Regions from separate parts of the Ectobacillus polymachus genome, predicted to be linked through region 4. Evidence: riboswitches for the same ligand, from Rfam matches in the RefSeq annotation. Region 4 holds a riboswitch; each other region holds the start of a gene.
The links. A riboswitch is a leader RNA that binds a small molecule or an ion and turns the genes downstream of it on or off. The one in region 4 is predicted to bind S-adenosylmethionine.
Positions count from the first base shown of each region.

Region 1: linked by a shared signal. The riboswitch ahead of ACM5BR_RS13565 (alpha/beta hydrolase) and the one ahead of ACM5BR_RS08385 (methionine biosynthesis PLP-dependent protein) in region 4 are both predicted to bind S-adenosylmethionine.
Region 2: linked by a shared signal. The riboswitch ahead of ACM5BR_RS11250 (bifunctional O-acetylhomoserine aminocarboxypropyltransferase/cysteine synthase) and the one ahead of ACM5BR_RS08385 (methionine biosynthesis PLP-dependent protein) in region 4 are both predicted to bind S-adenosylmethionine.
Region 3: linked by a shared signal. The riboswitch ahead of ACM5BR_RS05560 (O-methyltransferase) and the one ahead of ACM5BR_RS08385 (methionine biosynthesis PLP-dependent protein) in region 4 are both predicted to bind S-adenosylmethionine.

Region 1 is NZ_JBLREB010000002.1:608,167-610,371, reverse strand. Features, by position in the region: gene ACM5BR_RS13570 (GNAT family N-acetyltransferase) at 1-616, opposite strand, end outside; SAM riboswitch class I at 820-922, shown strand; gene ACM5BR_RS13565 (alpha/beta hydrolase) at 992-1,777, shown strand; gene ACM5BR_RS13560 (GTP pyrophosphokinase) at 1,813-2,205, opposite strand, start outside.
Region 2 is NZ_JBLREB010000002.1:133,773-135,977, reverse strand. Features, by position in the region: gene ACM5BR_RS11250 (bifunctional O-acetylhomoserine aminocarboxypropyltransferase/cysteine synthase) at 1-804, opposite strand, end outside; SAM riboswitch class I at 899-1,003, opposite strand; gene ACM5BR_RS11245 (YolD-like family protein) at 1,267-1,569, shown strand; gene ACM5BR_RS11240 (FHA domain-containing protein) at 1,620-2,205, opposite strand, start outside.
Region 3 is NZ_JBLREB010000001.1:1,095,662-1,097,866, forward strand. Features, by position in the region: gene ACM5BR_RS05555 (CsxC family protein) at 1-70, shown strand, start outside; gene ACM5BR_RS05560 (O-methyltransferase) at 292-873, opposite strand; SAM riboswitch class I at 973-1,079, opposite strand; gene ACM5BR_RS05565 (MgtC/SapB family protein) at 1,345-2,046, shown strand.
Region 4 is NZ_JBLREB010000001.1:1,629,367-1,631,571, reverse strand. Features, by position in the region: gene ACM5BR_RS08385 (methionine biosynthesis PLP-dependent protein) at 1-864, opposite strand, end outside; SAM riboswitch class I at 927-1,039, opposite strand; SAM riboswitch class I at 1,212-1,320, shown strand; gene ACM5BR_RS08380 (bifunctional homocysteine S-methyltransferase/methylenetetrahydrofolate reductase) at 1,449-2,205, shown strand, end outside.

The sequences.
Region 1 (2,205 bases), on a different contig from region 4:
AGGTAGCATACTGCTTCGATGCTTTATCATCAGGAAGGTATCCTGGGTTAATTCGCATCAGCATAAAACCGTTTAATGCTTGAAAGGATAAAACGGGGTCATATATTTTATGATGAATGACTTCATCTACATATTCTCTCGGAGATAAGGTATTTGCATATTTATGATAATTAGGAATCCGCCCGCCAATGATAATACTCTTTAAATTCAGCATGCGAGCTAGATCCTTACGCGCCTCATACAAGCGATAGCCAATTTTCATACGACGGTATTCAGGATGTACCATAACCTCAATTCCATACATATTGTAGCCATCCGGATTGTGATTTGTAATATAACCGTTATCTGTAATATCATCCCATGTATGGCGATCATCATATTCATCAAAGTTAATTAACAAACTAGAGCAAGATCCTATTATTTTTCCTTCGAATTCTGCACAAAATTGTCCTTCTGGAAAATGCACGATATGGCTCTCTAATTGCCCCTTTGTCCATGGATCCATTCCTGGAAAACAAGAAGCTTGCATAGCAATAATACTATCGATATCCTTATTTTCAATATTACGAATTAGAATCTTCTTCTCGAATTTTTTTAAATCCAATTGATCAGACATACTATATACTCCTTTTATTCCGTTCAAAAAAGAATTTTGAGAACGGTGTACTACATTCCATTTCTTAGTATACCTCAATTAAAGGGAGGATTACATGAGATCTAGAATTGTACTTTTCATCTAAATGAATACGAATCACTTTATTGACTTTCATGAAAAGAGATGATAGGATAAAACCAACTATACCAATATGAATATTTGTAATTTTATCAAGAGTGAACGAGAGATCTGGCTCTATGACTTCACAGCAACCTCCTTTAGGAAAGGTGCTCCTACCAGCAAAGCAACTGCTTTGGTTGATAAAAATGGAGGAAACTCTTTTTGCAACCAAAAGCAGAGAGAGTTTTTTATTTTGTTAATAAGGAGGATATGCATATGAAAAACTCATATTCGATACTATCAGGAGCAGAACCATTTTTCTTTGCAGGCAATGACATTGGTATTTTAGTTTCGCACGGATTTAATGGCACACCACAAAGCATGCGATACGTTGGAGAAAGGCTTGCAGAAAGTGGATATACTGTTTTAGGAGTTAGGTTGGCGGGACATGGTACGCATTACAAGGATTTGGAGCGATGCTGCTACGAGGATTGGATGCAAAGCCTTAAGGAAGGGTATGAACGCCTTGCAAAGCATTGTAAGTACATTTACATTGTCGGACAATCTATGGGCGGCACACTCGCCCTCACGCTCGCCAGTTCTTATAGATTTGCTGGCGTAATTACCATTAATGCTGCATTCTCGGTTCCGTGCTATGAAGCCTATGAATCTACAAGCTCACCAAAATATATTGATGAATCACTTCCAGACACGAAAGACTCTTCTGTGCATGAGATTGTTTACGATACAGTTCCTGTGTCATCTATTAGACAGCTCCTTCGCTTTATACAGGATGCAAAAACAAGCCTATCATCCGTTCTCTGTCCTGTCTTACTGCTTCATTCGGTAGAAGATCATGTCGTCCCTGCCTCATCTGCACATCAAGTCTATGATACGATTGGCTCTACCGAAAAAAAATCTATTCCTCTAATGAATTCCTACCATGTTGCATCAATGGATTTTGATAAGGACCTCATTGTAAGCTACTGCAGGCAATTCATCGAAGGGAAAGGAAGCCTTCTGAATTCTTGCGGGCGCAAACTTAACACATCAACCATCTAAAAAACGAGCATCGGATTATTCCGATGCTCGTTTTGTTACATGAGGTTTAAGATAGATCTTCCGATTAGTTGCTGACTAGGAGAATCCTGCTCCTCTTTACCCTTTATTTGTTCCATTTCATCTTTAATTCGTTTCATCTTTGCATCTAAATATTGAATCATTTCCGCAGTTTCTTTTAATTGATTGGTCAGCCGCTCCGGAACCGTCTTATCAAACTTGTAATAAATTTTATGCTCTAGGCTTGCCCAGAAATCCATCGCTACCGTTCGAATTTGAATTTCCACCTTCACATGCTCCGTTCGTGTTGAAAGAAACACTGGTATTTCCACAATAAGATGCAAGCTTTGATAGCCATTTGGCTTTGGATGCTGAATATAATCCTTCACCCGTAAAATATTGATATCATCCTGGCTCTGAATAATTTCAAA
Region 2 (2,205 bases), on a different contig from region 4:
ACGAAGAAGCTGAACGCGTGCCTTTACGATATAGGCAGCTGCTCCGAAGTCCTTCAAATATTGCACGCCGTGATAACTTTCATCTGGCAGGACAAGTTCTGGATACTTTCCGTTATCCCAGTTAAAGTTTCCGCCGTCAATTACGACTCCGCCTACTGAGCTTGCATGCCCATCAATATATTTCGTAGTTGAATGAACCACGATATTTGCTCCATGAGCAAATGGCTGGCACAAATACGGAGAAGCTAACGTATTATCAATGATAAGCGGAATATCTAGTTCTTTTGCAGCCGCTGAAAATACTTCAAAATTTAGTACATTAATAGCAGGGTTACCGATTGATTCGCCATAAAGGAGCTTTGTCTTGCTTGTTGCAAGTTTAACAATATCTTCTACCGACAGCTCTGGATCAAAGAATGTAACATCAATGCCAAGCTTACGTAAACTGACAGCAAATAGATTGTGAGTACCTCCGTAAACGGTAGATGAGCACAAAATATGATCGCCTGCTCCAGCGATATTTAATACTGCTAATTGAATCGCTGCTTGACCAGAAGCGGTTGCTACAGCACCAACGCCGCCCTCGAGCTGACTTAGCTTCGTTTCGAAAGCTGCAACGGTTGGATTTGCAATTCGTGTATAAATATAACCTTCAGCACGTAAATCAAATAGAGCTGCTAAATCCTCAGGTGTATCATATTTATACGTTGTGCTTTGATATAACGGCAGCACACGTGGTTCTCCATTTTTAGGCGTATAGCCTCCCTGTACACAAATCGTTCCCTTGTTCCATGTTTCTCCCATCATGTTCACCCTTCCTCTTTATTTAAATTAAAAGGGCTGCTTCCTACCCAAAAAGGTAAAAGAAGCAGCCCGAATTCGCACATGACTGTGTAATCTCTTATCTTTCAGAGCAAAACCTGCAGGATTTGGCACAATTCCGGTTTACGGCTGTTGCCAAGGCTTCAAAGGGCCTGATCCCTCCACCTATTCTCGATAAGACATATGAAATTATTTACATTCTATATAACTATTAACCTTATGTCAATATATTTTCTGAATTATTTGATATATTATTTTTTCTGACTATTCCGTAAGCAAAGAAAAAAAGATATATTCGATTTCTTACACGATGCTTGTAAATACTAAATCACGAAATACTTTTGCAAGGTTCCTAGGACTATATAACTTTCAACAATCACTTGCATAATCCCCATAAAAAAAGGTAAAATAAGAACAAATGTTCGATTAAAAGGAGCGATTTCTGTGAAGTGTAATCAGGAGGCGTGGAATGGCGAAGTCTTTCATTATGAATCTGGAGGCAATCTAGAACGATCCGTTACACCGGAGACAAACATCAGCTTCGAAATCATGATTTGTGAAGCAATGGAACATAATCAGTATGTATCCTTTGATTATCGTCATCATGGCGTAATTTCCCATTTAACAGGACGTGTTCATCATTACAATGAAAGGCAGCAATGCCTACATATTATTGATACAGCCGGTAAAGCTCGGTATATTTTTACGGAAGCTGTCGTACACCTAGAAATATGCAAAGAATGGTGACCATGGTCTTACGCAGCGAAATAAATAACAGGCGCACCCGCGTGCGCCTGTTATTCCATATCATGCGAATTGCTTCTAGACATTCTAAATCCATTTCGTAATACCGATTCAATTTTTAAATATCCTTTTATTTTCACCCGAAGACGATAAATCAGCGAATTCATCTCTTCTGTTCCGACATATACATTATCTGATAATGTCCGTTCAGGCCAAACAGCAGCAATAATCTGCTGCTTGCTAACAAACTCATTCAAATGATTCGCCATTACTTTACAGCAAGCATACTCTTTTTGTGATAATTTGATGCTAGTATCCTGAAGATATATGGTTTGCGCGATATCATCCATTTCAAGTACGTCCTTATGTAAATGATAAGCAAGGAGTTCTCCTGGAATTTCCATCGTTTCATCATAGTCTTTTTCCAGCTGTAATTCGATGAGCCCATTCGCTAATGTAATCGTATCCGAGTCATTTAATGGGTATATTTCAAATGGAACCAGTGCTTCTCTATTTAACTCTGTTCCATGCTTACTTCCTAAATCCTGAATGGTCATCTTGCCTTCCTTTATAAAAATGACGAAATGTTTACGTGAAACAAATTGATTGTGAATAGAGAAATCCGGCTCGTACGAAGGA
Region 3 (2,205 bases), 530 kb from region 4:
TCAGCAGCTTGCCATTGAAGCTGTTCCAGTAGTACCTAGGCTTGAGGGACTCACTCCTCCAGCATCTTAATGGAGTTTCCTCAACATATTTAAGACAAAAAGGATCCGTTTCTTTTAAACAGGTCCTTTTTGTACTTGCGTTTAAATGCCATATATGTGTGAATGTCTTATAATAGATACTCATTCTTTAAGACAAACGCAAAATACATAGCCTGCTGCTCATTATACTTTCTATACCCGTTTATGTACTGACTCCTTTTTATCTGGTGAAGGGGTTTTTATACGAACCGACTACTCCATTGTCTTTATCGCTAAAAGAATACCTGTTGCCCAATCTACTTCTGTTATGACTAAATCTCTTCTTTCTCTTAATTTATTAAGAAGCTTAGGTGCTTTAATTCTGTATTCCTCAGGTACACTCCTATCCGGAAGTAAATCATGAATGACGTAAAATCCTCCTACGTTTAAATGGTCTAATGTCTTATCCAACAGTTCAAATTTCCCTGGCCATGTATCTGCAAAAATAAAATCGAATGTCTCTTCCATATTTCGAATAAATATTGCACCGTCCTCACATCGAAAAGAAATTCGTTTATCATTCCCTAAATAGGTTTTTGCAATGTCTAACAATTGCGGATTTATATCCACCGTTATGAGCGTACTATCCCCATCCATTCCATCTACAATCCATGCTGCGGATGCACCAGATCCCGTTCCAAGTTCTAAAAATTTCCCCTTTGCTTTTGATGATGCTAATCCTTTTAGTAGATACCCCGTCTTTGGGTCACAAGATTGATGAAATCCCTGTAATTTCGAATGTTCTACAATTTTATCGTAAAGGCTTAGTGATTTCATCAGCGTCTCTTTTTCCATTTTACATAGCCCCTTCCATGAATATTCCTAAGATTCAAGTTATAAAACAAAATAAAAAGTGGCCTCTTTATTAAGAGGCCACGCGTTCACGGATTCGACCTCTTATCTCCCAAAGCATTTGCTCTGCTGGAATTAGCACCTTCCTAACGATATTAGGGGTTGCTGAGGCTTCAAAGGGCCAATCCCTCCACCTCTCTAGATAAGAATTCATATTCAATACAGATATAATTGGATATACTATACAATTAAGTATAATTTATAATAAATCGTTTTGTCACTTTCGTCAATCTGATACTCTACGATTCGAATAACAATAATTAATAAAGTGAAACTCCCCCCTCGCCATTTCCGTTATGCCCTAAACTTGGAATACAGTTGACGTTACAGGACTTATTCGTTCATAATACGTATATTGATTACAAAGGTAATTTCTATCTATCTTACCTATATTTTTCTATGGAGATGAAGCAAATGGCGTGGCAAGATATGACAATTCGGCTGCTTGTAGCTATACTTACCGGTGCATGTATCGGTACCGAACGACAATGGCGTCACCGAATGGCTGGAATACGTACAAATGCTCTTGTTTCCCTTGGAGCATGTTTATTCGTCATTTTATCGGTTATGTCAACAGGAGATAATAGTCCAACTCGAATTGCCGCACAAGTAGTGAGTGGCGTCGGCTTTCTAGGCGGCGGTGTGATCATACGAGAAGGGTTTAGCGTTCGCGGATTAAATACAGCTGCTACTCTTTGGTGTTCTGCAGCCGTTGGTACATTAGTTGGAGCAGGATTTATGAAACTGAGTATTATAGGTGCAATTGGCGTAGTATTAGCAAATGTTCTCCTTCGTCCTATTGCGTTATTCATGAATAGAAAATCAAAGGATCAGTCGCAAGAAAATCTCTTCTATGAAGTGAATATCACTTGTCTACATGAACATGAAACCGTTATACGTACTGCTTTATCTAAAATGATACTTTCAGAAGGAATAGCCTTACAAGAACTGTATAGTGAGGAAATTGAAAGTGGAAGTAAAGTATCCATAATGGCTTTGCTTCATAGCGATCAGTCGAAAGCCCTGCTAATCGAACAAATTGTTAGTAAATTAAAACTTGAACATGATATTATCGCAATTGGATGGAAAACCCTTTCAGAGCAAGAAGGCGATTAAGATGAACATCCGTTATACTTTGTGATCCCTTTCATATCTTAATCCCCTTACTGTCTGCGATAATAACAAAATAGCGAATTCAAAAACAACACCATCTGTTTTTTTCAGATGGTGTTTTCTTAAATAATAGTTTTTAGGTCTTGCGTATTCAAATTTTCC
Region 4 (2,205 bases):
TCGCTGCAGCCGAAAGGATAGCATGCCTCCATGCCCAGGATAGAGTACATCAGTCACCTCATTTGCTTTTTGCAAAAAATCAACGATTACTTTAGCATTTTCTTCATGCTTGCTCATTCGAAGAGCTAATGTTTTCATTCCGCGCATAAGCAACCATGAATCGAATGGACTAAGTACTGCTCCGGAGGAATTGTGATAGTAGCCGAGTGTTTCGCACAATGCAGTTCCTTTTGCCACAACAAGGCCGGATAATACATCGTTATGTCCTCCTAAATATTTTGTTGCACTATGAACAACGATGTTAGCACCAAGATGAAGAGGCTTTTGCAGAATGGGTGTATAAAATGTATTATCAACGATGAGAAGAAGATTGTGCTGCTGGCTAATGGCAGCAATTTCCTCAATATCAGCAACTTGCATTAGTGGATTTGTAGGAGTTTCTAGAAAGATTGCCTTTGTTTGAGGAGATAGTACCTTGGTAATTTCAGTGAGATCTTGTATGTTCACGTATCTACATCGAATATTCCATTTTTCTTCGTAATCACGCAATAGCCGAAATGTGCCTCCATATAAATCCTCTGCAACAATGAGTTCATCTCCTGCTTGAAATAAGGATAGAACGAGCGTAATCGCAGCCATTCCTGAGCTACATGCAAAGCCTTGATCACCTTCTTCTAAATCGGCAATTGTTTTTTCTAATATGTTTCGAGTAGGATTTCCCGTTCGAATATAATCATAGCCGCTAGATTTTCCAATTCCTTCGTGACGATAAGCAGTTGAGAAATATACGGGTACGTTTACAGTTCCGGTACACTCTTCACTTCTGTTGCCAATTTGTGCAAGCTTTGTTTCTATCCGTTTCATGTTTCATCCTCCTCTAATGTAAAAAAGCCTTCTCATAAGAAGAAGGCTTTTTGGATTATACCTTCTTATCTGTCAAATTCATTGTGAATTTGCTGGAATTAGCACCGTATTAACAGGGTTGTTAATGGTTGCTGAGGCTTCGCAGGGCCAGTCCCTCTGCCTCTCTTGATAAGAATATATGAAATTGTTAAGGCTTTTTAATACTGTATATCAAAGTAGATAGAAAATGCAATTGTTTTTTGTGTATTCAGAAAAAAATATTTTTTCTGAAAATGAATTGACGATTTGCTGTCGTACATGATAAATTAATTGAAAAATTATTCACTTACAAGCTAGCAGATTTGAAACTCTTATCGAGAGTGGTGGAGGGATAGGCCCTATGAAGCCCGGCAACCTTCAAACGAATGTTTGAAACGGTGCTACAACCTGCAAAACAATGGTTTTGCGTGATAAGAGGAGGAAACAAAGGATCCCCCTCTTCTTTGAAGTGGGGGATCCTTTGTTTGATAAAATGAAACATTCTAAAAGTAGGGGTTTCTTTCATCTCCCTCTTTTGGGTTAGCAGAATATGGGGAGTGTGACATATGGGCAACTTAGTAGATAGTCTTGGGCAGGGGATCCTGATAGGAGATGGAGCGATGGGAACAATGCTCCATTCATACGGTTTGCAAAGCTGCTTTGAAGAGTTGAATGTAACAGAGCCTGAAAGAATTACTGAAATCCATAGGCTGTACGTGGAAGCAGGAGCAGATGTCATTCAAACACATACATACGGAGCCAACGAAGGGAAACTTCGTATGTATGGTTTAGAAAATGAAGTAAAAAAAATAAATCGAGAAGCAGTTCGAAATGCTAGAAAAGCTGCGAAAGCGAATACGATTGTACTTGGAACAATTGGTGGTATGAAGCATATAGGATCTGTTATGACTACAGAAGTTGAGCGGGAATTTATGCTTATGGAGCAAGCTAGCGCACTATTGGAAGAAGGGGCCGATGCTCTTCTTCTAGAAACGTTTTACGATGAAGTTGAACTCTATCACGCACTTGGCGTATTACGGAAGGCAACGAATCTGCCGATTGTAGCACAAGTAGCCTTACACGAAGCAGGGCTTACACAAAGTGGACGATTCATCGAACAAGTATTAGATGAATTACAGCAAAAAGGAGCCGACGTTGTTGGATTAAATTGCCACTTGGGACCGCTGCGCATGATTGAATCATTAGAAACAGTATCCTTACCTAGTAAAGGATACTTATCCGCATACCCAAATGCTGGATTGCCAAAATATGATAATGGACGCTATGAGTACAAAGGTACTGCAGATTATTTTGAACAGATGG